One region of the Bradyrhizobium genosp. L genome, then DNA from elsewhere that is predicted to be linked to it. Evidence: predicted binding sites of a transcription regulator. Region 1 holds the regulator's gene; each other region holds the start of a gene.
The links. The regulator LexA, encoded in region 1, represses DNA repair genes until DNA is damaged. The targets are predictions, from matches to a motif close to TGTTCNNNNTGTGTTCNG.

Region 1 (5,113 bases):
CAAAATGGACGGACGACGAACTGCTCGACGCGATGATGGCGCATCCCATCCTGATCAACCGGCCGATCGTGGTCACGCCGAAAGGCGTGCGCCTATGCCGGCCGTCGGAAGCCGTCATCGATTTGTTGGACGCGCCCGTCGGGCGGTTCGTCAAGGAGGACGGCGAAATCGTCGAAGCGCGCTGAGGCACGTTGCTTCGTTTTTCGTAATTTTGTCTTGACGCATCGTCCAACTCAGGCGGGGCGACCCAGTACCCCGCGGCCTCTCGGCTCAAGCGCTTCTGTCTCTGGAATATTGGATCACCCGTACGCGCAGGTGACGACACCGCGGTGGTGGATAGTGAATTGAGAACCATCCCATCGTCGTCCTGGCGAAAGCCAGGACCCATTACCCCAATTGCACGTTGTTGCGCGATGCGCGAGGCCACGACCACAACCACAATGCAATTCAGTGGTTATGGGTCCTGGCTTTCGCCAGGACGACGCGAGAATGACGAGCCGCCATCACAAAATTCGCAGCCATTGCCCCCTGCCCGCAATTTTCGTAAACCGTCCGTGCAATGACATCCTCCCTCTCCCCGAATTCCGTCGACGTGCTGCTGTTCGACATCGGCCGCGTCGTGATCGACATCAGCTTCGACAAAGTGATGGCGAGCTGGGCTGGCCATGCCGGCTGCGCGCCTGCCGAGCTCGCGCAGCGCTTCGTCGTCAACGACAGCTTCAAGCATCACGAGATCGGGCGCATCGACGATGCGGCGTTCTTCGAGAACCTGCGCGCGTCGCTCGGCATCACGCTGACCGACGCCCAGTTCCTCGAAGGCTGGAATGCGATCTTCACCGGCGCGATGCCGGGGATCGCGCCGCTGCTCGCGAGCGCCGCGAAGCGGATGCCGCTGTACGCCTTCTCCAACACCAACCCGGCCCATGTCGCGCATTTCTCGGTCGCCTATGCCGACCTGCTCAGTCACTTCCACACCGTGTTCCTGTCCTCGAGCATCGGGTTCCGGAAGCCCGACGCCGCGGCCTATGATCATGTGGTAAAGGAGATCGGCGTGCCGGCGTCGCGGATCCTGTTCTTCGACGATACGGCCGCCAACATCGAGGGGGCGCGGGCGCGCGGCCTTCATGCCGTCCACGTGACATCGACGGATGACGTGGCGAGGGCGCTTGCCGAATTGGGAATGTGAGGAGGCCTGCCCGTGGCCCTGATGCCGGTTGCCGATGCCCTATCAGCCATTCTCGCCGGCGCCGATCCGCTGGCGGAAGAGATGGTCGCGCTCGATGCCGCCCATGACCGCACCCTGGCACGCGACACAGCGGCCCGGCGTACCCAGCCGCCGCAGCCGATGTCGGCGATGGACGGCTATGCGGTGCGCGCGGCCGATGCGGCCGATCTGTCCGCTCGCCTGAAGGTGATCGGCGAAGTCGCGGCCGGCCGGCCGTTCGCGCGCAGCCTCAGTGCGGGCGAAGCGGTGCGGATCTTCACCGGCGGCGTGATCCCCGACGGCGCCGATGCGGTCATCATCCAGGAAGACACGGCCATCGACGGCGACCACATCACCATCACCGAGGCCGCGACCAGGGGACGGCACATCCGCCCCGCCGGCGTCGACTTCAACGCCGGCGACGTGCTGCTCGCGGCAGGCCAGCGGCTCTCCGACCGCGCGCTGTCGCTGGCCGCCGCCATGAATTATCCGGAACTCGCGGTGCACCGCCGCCCCAAGGTCGCGTTGCTCGCAACCGGCGACGAGCTGGTGATGCCGGGCTCGGAGCCTGGTCCCGGCCAGATCGTCTATTCCAACGGCTATGCGCTGCGGGCGCTGGCGCGCCGCGAGGGCGCCGAAACCATCGATCTCGGGATCGCGGCCGATACCGTGGCGGCGACCACCGCCGGCATCCGCCGTGCACGCGAGGTCGACGCCGATATCCTGGTCACGACCGGCGGAGCATCGGTCGGCGACCATGATCTGGTCAAGCAGTCGCTGGAGGCCGAGGGCGTCGCCATGGCGTTCTGGCGGATCGCAATGCGGCCCGGCAAGCCGATGATGCATGGCCGGCTCGGCACCATGCGGGTGATCGGCCTGCCCGGCAATCCGGTGTCGTCCTATGTCTGCGCCTACCTGTTTCTGGTGCCTTTGATTCGGGCTTTGAGCGGCCGCAAGGTGATTCATCACACTCGCGCGCGCGCCTTGCTCGGCCGCGATCTCGCCGCCAACGACCAGCGCGAGGACTATCTGCGCGCGCGTCTGGAAGAGCGCGACCACGGCACGCTGATCGCAACGCCGGTGATGCAGCAGGACAGCTCGCTGCTGGGAAATCTCGCTGCGGCACGGGCACTTCTGATCCGTCCGCCATTCGCGCCGGCGGCTCTCAAAGGCAGCGCATGCGATATCCTGACACTGCCGGAATGACCCCGCGCGGCAGCGTCGGGTGAGCGCGTTCACCTGAAATTAAGTGGTTGCAGAACATGTATCGAACATATAGTGTCCGTTCATGATTTGTTTCGAGTACTGGTGTCACCAAATGGGAGTCCCTCGTCGCTGGCGCGCATCGTGCTCGCAAGATCGGGGCTCCTGAGGTCTCGGAATCGAACGACGCACTCAACCGGGGGAATACTCGAGATGCTCACGCGCAAACAGTACGAACTTCTGCGTTTCATCAATGAACGTCTGAAAGAGGCCGGCGTGCCCCCCTCCTTCGACGAGATGAAGGATGCGCTCGACCTGCGCTCGAAGTCCGGTATCCACCGCCTCATCACCGCGCTGGAAGAGCGCGGCTTCATCCGCCGGCTGCCGAACCGCGCCCGCGCCATCGAGGTGATCAAGCTCCCCGAATTGGCCGCCGGTGGCGGCAACGGCCGCCGCGGCTTCACGCCGAGCGTCATCGAGGGCACGCTCGGCAAGCGCGCCTCCGCCCCCGTGATCGAGGACGACGGCAACCGCCCGGTCGCCGTCCCGGTGATGGGCCGGATCGCGGCCGGTACCCCGATCGAGGCGCTGCAGACCCGCAGCCACACCATCAGCGTACCGCCCGACATGCTCGGCACCGGCGAGCACTACGCGCTCGAGGTGCGCGGCGACTCGATGGTCGAGGCCGGTATTCTCGACGGCGACATGGCGCTGATCCAGCGCAACGACACCGCCAACACCGGCGACATCGTGGTGGCCTTGATCGACGAGGAGGAAGCCACCCTGAAGCGCTTCCGCCGCCGCGGTGCATCGATCGCGCTGGAGCCGGCCAACACCGCCTATGAAGTGCGCATCCTGCCGCCGAACCGGGTTCGCATCCAGGGCAAGCTGATCGGGCTCTATCGCAAATACTGAGGCCGCGAAGGAACGCGCGACACATCCGACCGTTGCTTGGCAGATAGCGCGACGTGTGAGCTTGCCAGATGCGCCCCGATACCTCTCGTGCGTAGCGCGTTTGTGATCGGGCCGCTCTGCAGCCAGTCGTACAATCGCCAAGAAACGGGGAAACACTCGTTCGCTATCGTCCACTCTGGTAGAGGCCTGCGCCTCAAGGGGAGGCTTTGGGTCGCTACCTCGAACCGAGGAGCCATCCGATGTGTGACTATAGCCTGCACGCGGTGCAATCGCGTCCCGCCGTCGTCGGAGAGACGCTTGTCACCACGACCTTCCGCGGCACGTCGACCCGCGGCTTTGCCTCCGAAAGCGATCTCGCGGTTGCGGTCTGCATGTTGCCCGGCACCGAGCTCGCCTTCACCGAGAACGTCCGCTACGACAGCCGCTGGATCTGGACCAAGACGATCGGCTTCCGTGTCGGCGTGTTCAACGAGATCGAGCCCGATGTGCCGGATCGCCATCACGACGCGGTCGAATTCCCCGACGGCAACCGCGTGCTGGTGACCCAGCTCGTCGAGGGACAGCGCGTCACGGTGCTGCAACTGCCGGCGCTGCCTCAACAGATCGAGCAGAAGCCCAAGGTCGCAGAGCGGCGGCCCTCCGCATTCGCATCGCTGTTTTTGGGTTGAACGCATCGCAGCCGCAGGACGACCATTCCCGCGGCGGGTGACCAAAGCAATTTCAAGCGGCCCCGGACTTCGGGTTCCGGGCCGCGGCCTGAGGAATTGCGTCTGACGACGCGTTGGCGCATCATCGCGCACGGAGGGCGTGCGCGGTGGTCGACAAGGTCACGTGGCAAAAGGCTGGACGCGTCACCGAACCGGGCCGCTACATGTTCCGGTTCGGCTGGCTGACGATCACCGCCGACGACCTCAAGGTCTGGCAGCAGTTTCCCGAAGCCGCCTTCACCCTGGTCAAGAAGCCCGACGCCGGCCCCGATTCCGACGAGTACCATCTCGGCCTGTTCGAGCTGCCCCCGCCCGGCCAGACTTAATCGTCGCCTTGCAGATCGGTCTCGGCGGGTGTCGCATCGACGGGACGGGACGGCTTGTCAGGCGTGCGCAGCAGCGCCTCGCTGTCACCTTCACCGGGAACCGCCGGCGACCAGGGCCGGTCGATGCCACCGGGTTTGACCGCATCGATGGCGAAGCCGCCGCTGACGCGGCGCAGCGTCAGCGCGCCGTGGCGGCGTAGCCGCTCGGCATCGATCACCGAGGCCGCGCAGCCCTGCGGCGCGGGGTGGGCCATGACGATCAGCGCCGCCCGCTCGCAATCGTCGGCCAGCGCATCGGGCCGGTTCGCCAGCGCGACGAAACTGCCGGCGCCAGGAGTGACGCAGCCGCTGGAATCGCAGGAAACGCTCTCGCCGAGCGACGGATCCGCGGCGAAGCGCGCGTCGGCATCGGCCGCGAGCCACTCCTTGACCAAAAAGGCATCCTTCGCGCTGTGCATAAGATGCAGCCGCCCGTCGCCGCCGCGCACCGCGACATTGCGGCCATCGGCGGAGACCAGCACATCCGGCTGCGGCACCCGCACCGCCCAGACCGTCGCCACCACGAGCAGCATCGCACCCGACCAGCGCAGCGGCGTCCGCAACAGCCCGAGCAGGACGAGCCCCGCGCTGGCCAGGATCATCGGTCCGGTGCCGAACGCCGCCATCCGTCCGACCGCGCCCGGCAGTGCGGCGACCCATTGCGTCACCACGATCATCCAGTCGATGCCAATGCCCATGATCGCCCAGAACACGCCGTC
Region 2 (5,113 bases), 230 kb from region 1:
GCGGACTTCGCTGTCCTCATGGATGCGGTCGAGATGCGGCTCGTACCACAGCCGGGCACGCTCGATATCGACCGGCCATTCCGAATGGCGCAGGTTCTCGATCACCTCGACGAACCGCCGCCAGTCCGCGCCGGCGCGGGGCGGCGAGGGCAGTGCGACGAGCGCGGCAATCGGATCCGCGGCCTCCGCCATCAGGTCGAGCACGCGCTGCGCCGACGCGGGCCCGACACCGGGCAACAGATGCAGGATGCGGAAGCCGGCGACGCGATCGCGCGGATTGGCGGCGAAGCGCAGCAGCGCCAGCATGTCCTTGACATGCGCGGCGTCGAGGAATTTCAGGCCACCGAACTTCACGAAGGGGATGTTGCGGCGGGTCAGCTCGATCTCGAGCGGTCCCGAATGCGAGGAGGTGCGGAACAGCACCGCCTGGTGCTTCAACAGCGCGCCTTCCTCGCGGGTCGCCAGCACCTGCTCGACGACATAGCGGGCCTGATCGGCTTCGTCGCGGATCGCGACCAGCAGCGGCTTGCGCGTCGACGCGCGGTCGGTCCACAGGTTCTTGGTGAAGCGCTCCCTGGCGAGCGCGATCACGCCATTGGCGGCTTCGAGGATCGGTTGCGTCGAGCGATAGTTGCGGTCGAGCGTGACGATTTCCGCTGCCGGCGCGAACTGGCTCGGGAAATCGAGGATGTTGCGCACGGTCGCGGCGCGGAACGAATAGATCGACTGCGCGTCGTCGCCGACCACGGTGAGCCCGCGTCCCGCAGGCTTCAGCGCGAGCAGGATCGAGGACTGCAGGCGGTTGGTGTCCTGATATTCGTCGACCATGACATGGTCGAAGCGGCCGCCGATCTCGTCCGCGAGGCCGGCGTCGGCGACCATCTGCGCCCAGTACAGTAGCAGGTCGTCATAATCGAGCACGTTCTGCTGCTGCTTGGTCTCGACATAAGCCGCGAACAGCTGCTTCAGCTCGCTGGCCCAGCCCGCGCACCATGGGAAGAACTGGCCGAGCACCGCCTCGATCGGCAGCTCCGCGTTGACGCAGCGCGAATAGATCGCAAGGCAGGTGCCCTTGGTGGGAAACCGGCTTTCGGTCCGGGACAGGCCGAGCTCGTGGCGGACCAGATTGATCAGGTCGGCGGAATCCTCGCGGTCGTGGATCGTGAAGGCTGGATCGAGCCCGATGCGCTCGGAGAATTCCCGCAACAGGCGCGCACCGATGCCGTGGAAGGTGCCGGCCCAGCTCAAGGCGTCGGTCATCACGGACGCGCGGTCGCCGAGCACGCGCCGCGCGATGCGCTCGACGCGGCCGGCCATCTCGCCCGCCGCGCGGCGCGAAAACGTCATCAACAGGATGCGGCGCGGATCGGCGCCGGCGACGATCAGATGCGCGACTCGATGGGCGAGCGTGTTGGTCTTGCCGGAACCCGCGCCCGCAATCACCAGCAGCGGCGTGCCGATGGTTCCGTCGCGCCCGATGCCGTGCTCGACCGCGCGGCGCTGCTGCGGATTGAGCGCGTCGAGATAGGCTGTGTTGGCAACATCAGGCACGAATCACCCCCAGCAAACGCTAACAGACATTGCGATCGTCGGGGCTGTTGCGCCGGAGCAGGGGCGCGAGAAATTAGATTGACATTAACGGGGCGCAGCGCACAACCGCGCCATGAGTGACGTAGATGGCTGACGTATCCAGATCCGACACGCCGCTGAAGGCGACGTTCAAGGTGCGGCTGAACGGCGAGACGATGACGCTTGCGACCGTCGGCCAGGCCTATCGCTTCATCACCAATCTCAGCGCTGTCGAATGGATGGAATTCCGCTCGCTGCATGACGACGCCGTCACCGCGCTGGAGCGGGCGGCCGGCAACGCCATGCTGACGATCCAGGCGACCAACGCGCTGCGCGCATTGTTCGTCCGCGCCAAGATGCTTTGACAAGATGCTCTGACCGGATTTTTCGCAGCGCTCGCGAAAAAAGAATGGGCCGCCTTGGCCCTCCCAGGCGGCCCCAGATCGCAGCTCGCGGCGCCGTCAGCGTCGAGCCGTGGTGTGTACCGCCGTTACCTTGTTTGCGGCCATAACGGAATGGCCTCTACGCAAGCGCCGTCGATTCGGCTGTAGCTGTCAAAGCACAGTCAGGCGCCGGCGTCGTCGACGAGCCGGTCATACACAAGAGCCGAGCGCAGATTCATGGTCGCGATCTTCAGATAGTTCGGTTCGCGCATCGCGTTGTTGAACATCATGATGGCGTTCCTCCAATAGAAGCGCTCACGCTGTTCGACATTCAGTCGGGACAAATAATCCGCCGCGTCGCCGACGGTCTCGAGCCTGCGCCCGTCCTTCAGCGCGATCGGGAAGGCGAGCGGCGATCGCTTCTCCAGCTCCAGCACGTGAGGGACTCCCCGAGGCAACGGCACCACGGGAACAGAACTAGCTGCGTCGGCTATAGCAAGTGTTAAGTGCTGTCCGGCAACCGACCAGTGGGGTGCTTCAGAACGAGTCCGCGAGCGCGATCTCGGCCTTGAGGGCGCCGATGCGGCGCTCCGCTTCCTCGTATGTCAGGTCCCGTGCATATTGGCTCGGCTGGTAGGCCTCCTCGGCGAGGCCCCTCAACCGCAGAGCCTGGGCACGGGTCATCTGCTCGCCCAGGCGCTCGGCGACCCCACCATATCTTACCGCTGCCATGCTCATGTTCCACCTTGCTGGCTGTGTTGTGACTTGACAATATGTTCTATTTTTGTTCTAACAAGATATGGACAATAAAATCAATGAAATTCGTCGCAAGATCAGCGTGTTGCGGGCTGAGATGACGCTGGTCGAAGCCGCGATCCGGGATCAGGTCAACCGCGACCTCGATTGCAGCGAAGCGTCCACCCGGCTGATGGCGATGCGCGCCGAGGTGACCGAGCTGATCGGCCGCTGGAAGGCCGCAGGCGGCGGCGAGCACTTGCCGGCCGTGCGCGAGCGGCTGGACCGGAGCCGCGGGGCGCGTCCGGTGGCCAAGGTTGGGCTCGACAAGGGAAAGCCCGGGCCTGGTCGCAGCCCCCGGGTCTGAGGACAAGTTGAGGTTTCGGGGCTGGAACCCGGGCCACGGGATCGGCATTTTCTGGTGGTGATGTCCAATTCGATGGCTTCGTCCAACGCAATGATCGCCGATCTGACCGCGCGACCGCCGCGGGCATCGATGAATGATGATCGCAGTCCGCTCCTGACGCTGATCTCCTGCATCAGTTGCAACAGGACGATGCGGCTTGAGACCAGCTATCCCGGCGACGAGGGCAGGGACATCCTTCAGTACCGCTGCGAGCAGTGCAGCCGCATCGAGCGCGTGCAGTTGGTGCGTCGCAGCTGGCCCGCGGAGCGCTAGACCAGCTCTTCGGCGCGCTTCCGGAGCGTTTTCGAGCGAAGTGGATAGCGGTTCGCGTGAAGAAAACGCGTCAACACAAAAAGCTGGAGCTTCGGTTCTGATTCAATCAGAACCGAAAATGCTCTAGGAGCGGACCTTCGCCCTTGGTCGAGGCGGCCGCGAACCGGTATCCGATTCCGCTGGAATCGTGGCCCCTTCGCCGGGATCATGTCCGGTGAGCTTCGACAATTCGCGGCTGAGGTCGTGAATGTGATACGGCTTGCGCAGCACCGGAAAATCCGACTTCACGTCACGCGCACTGTCGCTGTAGCCCGTCGTCAGCAGGATGGGCAAATCGGGCTTCATGGCCCTGATGGCGCGCGCCAGTTTCAGCCCGTCCATCTTGCCGGGCATGATGATATCGCTGAACACCACATCGACGCCGTTGGCCTCGATCTCCCGCAACGCGGTCTCCGCATTCGACGTCCAGCGCACGGTGTAGCCGAGCTGTTCGAGCAGCCCGGTGCTGGCGTCGGCCACGGCGGGATTGTCCTCGATCAGAAGCACGGTGGCGGACTTTGGCGCGGCCCGGCCCTCAACCTCGACCTTCGGGACCGTCGTCTCCCGCGGCAGATGGATGCTGACGGTGGTGCCTTTGCCGAGCGTGCTGGCGATTTCAACCCTGCCGCCGGCCTGGTGGGCAAAGCCATGGACCTGGGAAAGCCCGAGGCCGGTGCCCTTGCCGACCGGCTTGGTGGTGAAGAACGGGTCGAAGACCTTGCTCAGCACATCGTCGGGAATGCCTTCGCCGGTATCGCCGACGCTGACGACCACCTGGTCGGCGGCAGCCGCATTGTGGGCTGTCACGCTCAACGTGCCGCCGTCCGGCATCGCGTCCCGCGCATTGACCACAAGGTTGATCAGTGCGGTCTCGAACTCGTTCGGGTCGACGAAGATCGGCCAGAGCTCCGGCGATATCTCGATGTTCAGCTTGATCATGCCGCCGAGCGCACTGGTCAGGACCTCGCGCACCGAGGCGATCCTGTCGGCGACGTCGATGGTCTGCGGGTTGACGCTCTGCCGGCGCGCGAAGGTGAGGAGCTGGCTGGTCAGTGAAGCGGCACGCTGGGTAGCGGTTTCGATCGCGCCGAGCGCAAGCCGGCCCCGCTCGCTCGTCACCTCGCGTTCGATCCTGTGCAAATTGCCGGAGATGATCATCAGGAGGTTGTTGAAGTCGTGCGCGACGCCGCCGGTCAATTGACCCAGCGCATCCATCTTCTGCGATTCCGCGAGCTGACGCTGCACCTGCTCAAGCTTCTGCTGCGCCTCGCGCCGCTCTGAAATGTCGCGCGTGATCTTGGCAAAGCCGACCAGCTGGCCGTCAGCGTCGCGGATCGGATCGATCACGACGCTTGCCCAGAAGAACGAGCCATCCTTGCGGACCCGCCAGCCTTCCTCCTCATAGTGCCCGGTCTCTTCGGCGATCCTGAGCGCCCGGGCCGGCTTGCCGGCAGCCTGGTCGACCGGCGTATAAAATCGCGCGAAGCTTTGGCCGATGATCTCGTCGGGGGCATACCCCTTGATCCGCTCGCCACCGGCATTCCAGTTGGCGACGATGCCGGCCGGCGTCAGCATATAGAGCGCGTAATCCGTGACATTGCTCACCAGCAGGCGGAACTGGCTTTCGCTGGCTTCGAGCTCCGCCCGCGCCTGCTGCCGCTCGGTCTCGAAAACCGCCTGTTCGCGCTGTCGTGATTTTTTAACCATC
Region 3 (5,113 bases), 2.7 Mb from region 1:
TTCGCTTGTCGGAAGCCTGGCCACCTGAACAGGCCGGCGTCACGCCGCCGGTCTGCCTGGATTTTATTTCGGCCTTGTCACTCCGCCGCAACCATTCGCGGAAGCGGAACGTAAAGCCAGTCGTAACAGGATGAGCATAATACGGTTCCGCGCAGATTGCCTACGCTCAAATCGCACTTTTCAATCGGCACGGTGGATTAGGGTTTGGGCGTCTCTATTCTGAAGCGGGCCGCGCCACCTTGGCCGAGCGGCTTCTCGAGTTCGGGCAAGATCAGCTTCAACTCGTTGGCCAACGTCCACGGCGGATTCACGATCAGCAGGCCGGTGGAGACCAGGCCGCGGTCTGCTTCTTGCGGTGCCACACTGAATTCCAAACGCAAGCATTTGCCGGCGGGGCGGCTTGTTGCGGCCGCTGCTGCGACGCTGCGCGCGAGTTCGTCGGTGGCTCTCCGTGATTTTACGGGGTACCAGATCAAATAGGCGCCGGTCGGCCACTTCGCGAATGCGTCAGAAAAGCTGTTTGCCAGCCGCTCGAATTCATCCTTTGCCTCGAACGGCGGATCGATCAGCACAAGGCCGCGCCGCTCGTTCGGTGGCACGAAAGCCGGCAATGCCATCCAGCCGTCGACATCGACGACACGCGCCTGCGTGTCGCGCCGCAATGCGTCGATCAGTTGCTTGCGCGCCACGGGCTCGATCTCGCAGGCGGTGAGGCGGTCCTGTGGCCGCAACATGGCCCGCGCGATCAGAGGCGAGCCGGGATAGGCTTTGAGCTCGGACTTCGGATTGAACGCCCTGACGATATCGAGATAGGGCGCAACCAGCGGCAAGGTCTGCTCGGAAAGCCGCGCCTGCATCAGCCGCGCGATACCTGTCAGCCATTCGCCGCCGCGCTGCGCCTCGCTCGAGGTCAGGTCGTAGAGACCGGCGCCGGCATGGGTGTCGATGACGCGCAAGGCGGCCGGCTTTTCCTGCAGATAGGTCAGCATGCGCACCAGCACGATGTGCTTGATGACATCGGCGAAGCTGCCCGCGTGAAAGGCGTGTCGGTAGTTCATGAGATGATCGTGCCGCGTTTCGGGCAAAGCGCATTTTATACTTCGTCATGCCCGGGCTTGTCCCCGGCATCCACGTCTTGGCTGCTGCATCAAGAAAGACGTGGATGGCCGGGACGAGCCCGGGCATGACGCAGAGAGTGTCAGCCGCCGCGCATCGGCGGCATCAGCACCTGGTCGCGGCGGCAGGCGCGGCGGTCGATCTCCTCGCAGGAGCGGAATTGCAGATCCTTGCTGAGGCAGATCCGCACTTCGCTGAGCCGCCGGCTGTCGCAGGTCACCGAGATCGCCGAACTGCTCAGCCCCGGATTGACCTTGATGAAGGCCGCTTCCAGATCGTCGGGCGCGATCGTCCTCGGCTCCGACAGCTGGAGGAATTCCTCGGGGATCTTCACCGCGGCGCGTGCCTTGCGGATCGCCTCGAAATAGGCGCGCTCGCCCAGGCCCGAGCAGGTGCCGTGCTTGTCCCATTCGTTGTAGATCAGCCCGGGCGCCGGCATCAGGTCGAGCATCGAGGTCATGATACCGCGGGCGAGCCGCGGCGAGGGCCGCTGGCAGTATTCGGGAAAGCCGCGCTCATATTGCGGCCACAGGCCGTGCACCACGAAGGAATAGGGCCGTCCGCCGCATTGCGCCTGGGTGCCGCGGCCGTTGTTGCCGCGCTCGCTTGCCGCCTCGCAGAAGGACGGCGACCAGGACAGCGACAGCACATAGAAATCGAATTCGCCCGGCGTGTTCTGACGGCGGTCCTGCGCCGACGCCATTGCCGTGGCGCACAGGACAAAAACAATTGAAGCGAGAAATCGCGAAATGGTGACCAACCGAGGCATCAAGCGCTCCCCCAAACTCGACCGTCCGAAGCCTAGCAGGCCACTGGAACAATTCAAGAACAAAAGAAATCGTCCGCGGGCAGCAGAGCTGTCCACGAACGATCGGCTCGCCGGTCTAGCCAGAGATCAGGGCCGCGCGGCCTTGCAGGAGGGATTATAGGCCCAGTTGCGGTCAAGCCCGGTCACGCACCATTCGACGCCCTGGCCGATGCCGGAGAAGCCGCCGTCCTCGATGATCGAGTAGTGCACGGTGCGCACCTTGCCGTCGCTCAGCATCGCCTGGCCGGAGCAATAGCGGCGCGGAATGTTGTCGGACTGCCAGGGGCGGAACGCGGTCTCGTGGATGCGGTCGAAGCCGGTGATGACCAGCGGCGAATTCCAGAAGGTGGCTTCCTTCTCGTGGAATTGATCGCTAATCGTCGGCAGCGCACGCTCGCAGGGGGCTACGTTACCGTCATAGCGCGGTCCGGACAGCCAGAAATTCAGCTCAAATGGGTTGGCGGCCTGCGCCGTGCTCCCGGCAGAGGCCAGCAGGCCGATTGCGAGCGCGGCGCCAGCACCGAGCTTCTTGGCTGAAATCAACAGGTCGCGCATGGGGAATCCACCGATCATCCGATTGCCGCGGACGGTGCCGTGAAGCCCCGGCAAGGTCAAGTGCAGCGCGGCAACACCTGCGGACAAGTCCGCATCCGGCGGCCGGCTCGTTCTTTTCATGGCCGCCTGGGCACTCTATGTTGGGCCAAGCGAAATGGAGTCTGCGATGCGAAGGAAATTGGCCGCGTGCCTGGTTGCCGTTTGCGGGGTGCTGGCCGTGGTGCCGGCGCGGGCCGACTGGTTGCAGCCGGTGCCGCCCTTCAAGGGCAATGATACCGGCGGGATCATCGCCTACACGCTCGCGACCCAGGCCGATGCAAGGCAGCTGGCCGTCGATCACTGCGCCTCCTACGGCAAGGTGGTGAAATTCCTCGCGGTCAACGCCTATCCGGGCGGCTATATCTCGTTCGCCTGCCGCTGGGTGCCCTATGGCGCAGCCGGCCGGCCCTTGCGCACGCTCTATTGAGCGCGCGCTCGCATCCTTTGATCGTTGAGCCGGGAGGAACGCGCATGACGCGACAGCTCGCTTTGCTTGGTTCGGCCGTTTGCCTCGTCCTGTCGGCCGGCGCCGCCAACGCCGTCGACCTGCCCATCCGCAAGGCCGGATTGTGGGAAATGAAGATGGTGCGCAGCGGGGGCGCGATCCCGGAGATCACCATGCAGCACTGCACCGACGAGAGCACCGACAAGGAGATGAGCACGGCGGCCTCGCCGATGGCCAAGCAGATCTGCTCCAAGCAGGACATCCAGAAGACCGCGACCGGCTATGTCAGCGACAGCGTCTGTGGCATGGCCGGCATTTCGATCACTTCGCATGCCGAGATCGTCGGCGACTTCAACTCCGCCTATACGGTCAAGAGCACCTCGCATTCCGAGGGTGGTCCATCCGGCGCCCGCGACACCACGACGACCATCGAGGCGAAATGGCTCGGCGCCTGCAAGAGCGACCAGAAGCCCGGTGACATCGTCATGCCCGGCGGCATGAAGATGAACGTCAAGGACATGCAGAAGCTGAAGGACCTGCTGCCGAAGCAGCAGCCGAAGTAGCGCTGCTGCTCGCGTGTTCATATCTATCCGCATCACGCTGAGAGGATCTCAGTGGCTGCGCAACAAATTCAATGTCGTCCCCGAAAGCAGGGACCCATAACCACCGAAGTTCATAGTTGCACACCTCTGGGACGACGAGTCCCTTTCATAACACCCGCCGCGGAGTATGGGTCCCTGCTTTCGCAGGGACGACATCGAGTATGTTGGGACACCGAGAGCCATACATTCACATGCTCTCAGGATGACGGATAACAAGCCGATCGTTCCTGCTTACACCGGCACCCGCACCGCCGCGCGCAGGCCGCCCATCGGGCTTTCGCCGAGCATGATGTCGCCGCCGTGGGAGCGGGCGATGTCGCGGGCGATGGCGAGGCCGAGGCCGCTGCCGCCTTCGTCCTGGTTGCGCGCATCGTCGAGCCGCAGGAACGGCTTGAACACCTCCTCGCGCATGTTGGCGGGGATGCCGGGGCCGTCATCGTCGACCGTGATGTTGAGATAGCGGTGATCGCGCTGGCCGATGATCGAGATCGTGTTGGCGTGGCGCGCCGCGTTGGAGACGAGGTTGGCGAGGCAGCGCTTGAACGAGGCCGGCTTCACCGTGACCACCGGCAGGCCGTGGAACGCCACCGTGGCGATATGGCCGTGGCGCTCGGCATCGCCGCGCAATTCCTCCAGCGCCATGACCATGTCGGTCGGCTGCGCGACCTCGCCGGAATCGCCGCGGGCGAAGGCCAGATAGTCCTCCAGCATCATCGACATCTCGTCGACGTCCTTGCGCATCGCGTCGATCTCGGGACCTTCGCCGAGCAGCGCGAGCTCGAGCTTGAAGCGGGTCAGGATTGTGCGCAGATCGTGCGACACGCCGGCCAGCATCGCGGTGCGCTGCTCGATCGAGCGCTCGACGCGCCCTTTCATCTCGATGAAGGCCTGCGCCGCACGCCGCACCTCGCGCGCGCCGCGCGGCCGGAAGTTCGGCGCCTCGCGGCCCTTGCCGAAGCTTTCCGCCGCGTCGGCCAGTCTCAGGATCGGCTTGATCTGGTTGCGCAGGAACAGCACGGCGACGATCAGCAGGATCGTGGAGGTGCCGAGCATCCAGAAGATGAAGATCTCCGAATTGGAGGCGTAGGCCGCGCTGCGCTGCGCGAAGATCCGCATTACGGAATCGTCGAGCTGCACGCGGATCTCGACCAGATTGGACTTGCCGACGGTGTCGATCCAGAACGGACGGCTGATCTGGCGGCCGAGCTGCACCGACAGCGTCTGGTCGAGCAGCGAGAAGAACGGTTTCGGCCCCGGCGGCGGCATGTCGCCGGCGGGCAGGAAGTCGACCACGAGCTGCAGCTTCTGGGCGATATGACGCAGCTGCGCGCGGTCCTTGTCCTGCGGGTACATCTTGTAGACGTCGATCAGCGCGGCGATGTCGGACACCACGGCGGCCGACAGCCGTCGCGTCACCGTGTTCCAGTGCCGCTCCATGAACACGAAGGCGACCACGGTCTGCAGGATCACCATCGGCACGATCATGATCAGCAGCGCACGGGCATAGAGGCCGGTCGGCATCCAGCTCTTGAACGCGTTACCCATCCA
Region 4 (5,113 bases), 120 kb from region 1:
GCGGTGATCGGATCGGGCGAGGTCCTGATGACCCGGATGATTTCATCGATATTGGCGACGGCAATCGCGAGGCCGACCAGGATATGGGCACGGTCGCGCGCCTTGCCGAGCAGGAACTTGGTTCGGCGGGTCACCACCTGCTCGCGGAACGCCACGAAGATGGTGAGCAGGTCCTTCAGGGTCATGGTCTGCGGCCGGCCGGAATCCAGCGCCAGCACGTTGGCCGGGAAACTCGACTGCAGCGGCGTGAATTTATAGAGCTGGTTCAGCACCACGTCGGGCACCGCGTCGCGCTTCAATTCGATCACGACGCGATAGCCGTCGCGGTCGGACTCGTCGCGCATCTCGCTGATGCCCTCGATCTTCTTCTCGCGCACGAGTTCGCCGATGCGCGCGACCATCGCGGCCTTGTTGATCTGATAGGGGATCTCCGTGACGATGATCGCCTCGCGATCCCTGCGGATGGTATCGATGGTCACCTTGCCGCGCATCACGATCGAGCCGCGGCCGAGATGATAGGCCGAGCGGATGCCCTGGCGGCCGAGGATGATGCCGCCGGTCGGGAAATCCGGTCCTGGAATGATGTTGTTGAGTTCGTCGATCGACAGCCCTGGATTGTCGATCAGCGCCACGCAGGCATCGACGACCTCGCCGAGATTGTGCGGCGGGATGTTGGTCGCCATGCCGACGGCGATGCCGCCGGCGCCGTTGACCAGCAGGTTCGGGAACCTGGCCGGCAGGACCGACGGCTCCCGTTCCGAATTGTCGTAGTTCGCCTGGAAATCGACGGTGTCCATGTCGATGTCGGCAAGCACCGCGAGCGCCGCCTTGGTCAGCCGGGCCTCGGTATATCGATAGGCCGCCGGCGGATCGCCGTCGATCGAGCCGAAATTGCCCTGACCGTCGATCAGCGGCACGCGCAGGGAGAAATCCTGCGCCATGCGCACCATCGCGTCATAGATCGATTGGTCGCCGTGCGGATGATATTTACCGATGACGTCGCCGACCACGCGCGCGGACTTGACGTATTTCTTGTCCGGCGTGTGTCCCTGCTCATGCATCGAGTAGAGAATGCGCCGGTGCACCGGCTTCAGTCCGTCGCGCGCATCGGGCAGCGCACGCGCCACGATCACGCTCATGGCGTAATCGAGGTAGGACTTCTTCATCTCGTCGAGGATGGAAACGGGACGAATATCGGAGGGCGCCGGCGGCTCGCCGGGCTTGTCGTCGTCGGTATCGGCCAAAGGGGAAATCCGGTCAGTTTGACTGGAGAATCATATAGCGTATCGATGGCCCGAAAACCACCCTCGCCGGCCTCCGCGGCGCCGTTTTTCCCTTCGTTTTTTCATGCACTTACGGGGAGGCTCGGGAGTTCCCCGACACTGCGCTTCAGGCTGCGAAGTGCGCGTGCCGAATAGCGAAAGAGTGAGCTCTATTCGCTGCTCGCCGCTCGCCTCTTCTCACTGCCCAAACACCACCGCATGCATGATCCGCCCCGGCATGAAGGTGAACAACCCGGCAATGACCAGCGCGCCGAAAAAGAGGCTGATCATCGTGAACTTGTGGCGGCGGACATTGTGCGTCCGCGCGGCCGTCACGCCGAGCACCAGCATCGCCAGCGTGAAGATCGACAGCAGATGGATCGGGCTCCAGGGGCCGAGCAGACGGATCTGATGGATCCAGAACGAGCTCAGCGCCACGGCCAGCATCAGGATCACCCAGATCCAGCCGAGCGTCCGGTGCGGCAGCGTCCCCTTCGGCGCGGCGAGTTGGATGGAGCCGAGCACGAAGGCGGCCATCGCCGCAAAGGCATGGAGGGGGATCGCAGGCGCGGCGTCCAATAGCGGTGCGAGGCTCATGACGGCAGCCCTCAAGGTCGCGGCCGGACATCGTCTGCCGGCACGGCGAATGTAAATATCATTTACATTGGCCTGTGTCAAAGTCGGAAAGCGCCGCAAACGCTGCCTTCAGTAAGCCAAGCAATGTCCGCGACTTACCTGGTTATCCTCTTTGTCCACATGAGAAATTTACCGCCGCGCATCAAGGCGCCGTTCCGGAGAATGACCTTCACGGAACGGCTCCCGAGGTCGCGTCAGAAAAACGCAGGGCCCGCTCCGCTCAGAACGGGATGTCGTCGTCCATGTCGCTGTTGCGGCCACCGCCGCTGCCGGCGGCAACCGCGCGGCGCGGCGCAGAGCTGACCGGACCGGACGAGCCGAAATCGCTGCCGCCATCGTCGGAGAAGCTGCCGCCTCCGCCGCTGCGGCCGTCGAGCATCGTGAGGTTGGAGTTGAAGCCCTGCAGCACGACCTCGGTCGAGTACTTCTCGACGCCGCTCTGGTCGGTCCATTTACGGGTCTGCAGCTGGCCCTCGATGTACACCTTGGCGCCCTTCTTCAGGTACTGCTCGGCGACCTTGCAGAGGCCTTCGTTGAAGATCACGACGCGATGCCACTCGGTCTTTTCCTTGCGCTCGCCGGTGCCCTTGTCGCGCCAGGTCTCCGAGGTGGCGATCGAGAGATTGGCGATCGGACGGCCGTCCTGTGTCCGCCGGATTTCCGGATCCTTGCCGAGGTTTCCAACCAGGATCACCTTGTTCACGCTTCCTGCCATCGCTTCATCTCCGCTCAAAAACCGGGCCGCCGGACATCGGCCGCCACTCTCAACCTTCGCCACTTACTGCAGGCGTCGCGGATGACCCTATACGCCGACACCGGGCCGTCGCATCGGCTGTCGCCCAACGATCCGGTCGTTATCCACGGTCTCGCGGATATCCACACGCCGTTATCCCCATATAGCATCATCCCCATATAGCATCGCGGCGGGGAATGTTCCAGTTTTGTTCACCGCAACCTGCCGTAGCAGCGGCACACCCATGGTGCCGCGCCAGCTTCGGGCAAGACGCCGCGAGCCACCCCGAACGACGATTCAAAAATCTCAAATAAAACAGCGCCTTGCTTTAACGTTACTTCTTCTGCGAGTGTTGCATTTGAGAGACGGCCCTTCAGGTTGAATCAGAGTATGGTCCTTGCAAATGACGCGGGCGCTCGCGTCTGATGATGCCGCTTCGGGGACGACGCAAGCGGATCGGGGAGCTGGGAGACTGACCATGAAGCGATATCTGCTAGCGACAGTTGCGTTGGTTGCGTTTGCTGCACCGGCAGCCGCTGCTGATCTCGCAGCGCGTCCCTACACCAAGGCACCGCCCCCGGTCATGGCCCCGATCTATGACTGGACCGGCTTCTACATCGGCGCCAACGGCGGCTGGGGCTCGAGCCACAATTGCTGGGATCAGGTCCCCGGCGGCACGTTCATTGGATCGGATGGTTGCCATGACGCGACCGGCGGCGTGGCCGGTGGCCAGATCGGCTACCGCTGGCAGTCCGGCACCTGGGTGTTCGGCCTCGAAGCGCAGGGCGACTGGGCTGACCTGAAGGGCAGCAACAACTCGGCGATCTTCCCGGGCTTCTTCAACAACCAGACCAAGATCGACGCTTTCGGCCTGTTCACCGGCCAGGTCGGCTGGGCGATCAACAACACGCTGCTGTACGTCAAGGGCGGCGCGGCCGTGACCGACAACCGCTACAACACCTTCTTCACGCCGACCGGCGCGCTCTCCGGCAGCGCCAGCGATACGCGCTGGGGCGGCACCGTGGGTGCCGGCGTCGAGTTCGGCTTCGCCCCGAACTGGACCGCGGGTGTCGAGTACGACCATCTGTTCATGCAGGACCAGACCTACAATCTGGTCACACCGGCCGGCGCGCTGTTCAGCACGGTTCGCGAGCGCCAGGACGTCGATCTCGTCACGGTTCGCGTGAACTACAAATGGGGTGGCCCGGTCGTCGCGAAGTACTGATCGCGCGATCGGATGTCAGACGGACGAAGAGGCCGGCCTTGCGCCGGCCTTTTTGTTTGCCGGTCCATCCACCGCGAATCGCAGTGGTTAAATCTTAAGAAATCGTAAAATATATAGCAAAATCAAAATGTTATGTCCGTTGCGGGCATGACACGGCGGTCTGCAACCTGGAATGGTAGCCTGCCTGCAGCGATCGAATCAAAGCGGGATGGATCTCCATGAAACAGCTTTGTGTTGCAGCAGCCGCCCTCGCCGCGCTGAGCGCTGCGCCGGCATCGGCGGCCGACCCCGCCGCGCGTCCCGTCAAGGCACCGCCGCCTGTGGTGACGCCAGCTGTGACCTGGGACGGGTTCTATCTCGGTGCCCCAGGGCGGCGGCGGCTGGGGCACCAGCAGGGAAACCTATCTCGGCGCACCGAACGACGCGGCGTTCATCGGCAGCCACAGCTACACCACCAGCGGCGGCTTCGTCGGCGGCGTGATCGGCTACAACTGGCAGACCGGTCCCGCCGTATTCGGCCTCGAGGGCGACTACCACTGGTCCGGCATCAATGGCCGCTCCGACATCATCAATGTCGGACCGCCCAACCTGCTCGACACCTACTACACCGCGCTGCGCAGCTTCGGCGACATCAAGGGCCGGCTCGGCTACGCCGACGGTCCGGCGCTGTGGTTCGTCAGCGGCGGGCGCTGCCGTCGGCGACATCCAGCATCGCTACAGCGCGGGCCTGGTCCCACCTTCGGTCAGTGCTAGCGACATCAGATGGGGTTGGACCGCGGGCGCCGGCCTCGAATACATGTTCACCCCGAACTGGTCGGCCAAGGCGGAATACAGCTACATCGACCTCGGCAAGGGCGCGCCGATCCAGTACACGGCCGGCGTGACCGACCGCTCGGAGTGGAAGGACACGTTCCACACCGTCAAGCTCGGCCTCAACTATCACTTCAACTCGGGCGGCGCGGTCGTCGCGAAATACTGATTGCACGGGCTGATTGCAGCCCGCGACAGGCCGGCCTTGGCGCCGGCCTTTTCGTTGCGCGAAAGGCGCGCCAAACGGCAGTCGAGTACCGGAGATTGCAGCTTTTCCGTGCGTTGTGGTTTTGCGGATACACAACTTGCGGATTCAACCATGTAGACACAGAGCAACGCTTGGCAACACGGCCGGCGCCCCTTCAAAGGCTTGAAGGGACCACAAGAAGATTGGGACTGGGAATTTTGAAAATGAGGACTCTTCTGCTGGCATCTGCCGGCTTGCTT

Region 2: a site for LexA is predicted at 2,727-2,744, ahead of IC762_RS18525 (DUF3072 domain-containing protein). Genes of this name have one in related genera too.
Region 3: a site for LexA is predicted at 1,930-1,947, ahead of IC762_RS06745 (ribonuclease T2 family protein). Genes of this name have one in related genera too.
Region 4: a site for LexA is predicted at 2,830-2,847, ahead of IC762_RS19080 (single-stranded DNA-binding protein). Genes of this name have one in related genera too.

What each region holds. Positions count from the first base shown of each region.
Region 1 covers NZ_CP061378.1:4,168,501-4,173,613, forward strand. The annotation lists gene arsC (arsenate reductase (glutaredoxin)) at 1-185, shown strand, start outside; gene IC762_RS19685 (HAD family hydrolase) at 560-1,186, shown strand; gene IC762_RS19690 (molybdopterin molybdotransferase MoeA) at 1,199-2,410, shown strand; gene lexA (transcriptional repressor LexA) at 2,621-3,322, shown strand; gene IC762_RS19700 (hypothetical protein) at 3,562-3,990, shown strand; gene IC762_RS19705 (hypothetical protein) at 4,137-4,355, shown strand; gene IC762_RS19710 (ComEC/Rec2 family competence protein) at 4,352-5,113, opposite strand, start outside.
Region 2 covers NZ_CP061378.1:3,933,607-3,938,719, reverse strand. The annotation lists gene IC762_RS18540 (ATP-dependent helicase) at 1-1,551, opposite strand, end outside; gene IC762_RS18535 (hypothetical protein) at 1,677-1,934, shown strand; gene IC762_RS18530 (hypothetical protein) at 2,135-2,389, opposite strand; gene IC762_RS18525 (DUF3072 domain-containing protein) at 2,490-2,684, opposite strand; gene IC762_RS18520 (hypothetical protein) at 2,806-3,054, shown strand; gene IC762_RS18515 (hypothetical protein) at 3,145-3,366, shown strand; gene IC762_RS18510 (PAS domain-containing sensor histidine kinase) at 3,490-5,112, opposite strand.
Region 3 covers NZ_CP061378.1:1,441,082-1,446,194, forward strand. The annotation lists gene IC762_RS06740 (23S rRNA (adenine(2030)-N(6))-methyltransferase RlmJ) at 198-1,058, opposite strand; gene IC762_RS06745 (ribonuclease T2 family protein) at 1,199-1,819, opposite strand; gene IC762_RS06750 (hypothetical protein) at 2,012-2,479, opposite strand; gene IC762_RS06755 (hypothetical protein) at 2,646-2,945, shown strand; gene IC762_RS06760 (DUF3617 domain-containing protein) at 2,990-3,526, shown strand; gene IC762_RS06765 (ATP-binding protein) at 3,797-5,113, opposite strand, start outside.
Region 4 covers NZ_CP061378.1:4,046,488-4,051,600, forward strand. The annotation lists gene gyrA (DNA gyrase subunit A) at 1-1,244, opposite strand, end outside; gene IC762_RS19075 (DUF2306 domain-containing protein) at 1,461-1,859, opposite strand; gene IC762_RS19080 (single-stranded DNA-binding protein) at 2,119-2,613, opposite strand; gene IC762_RS19085 (outer membrane protein) at 3,110-3,856, shown strand; partial or broken gene IC762_RS19090 (outer membrane protein) at 4,075-4,835, shown strand; gene IC762_RS19095 (outer membrane protein) at 5,078-5,113, shown strand, end outside.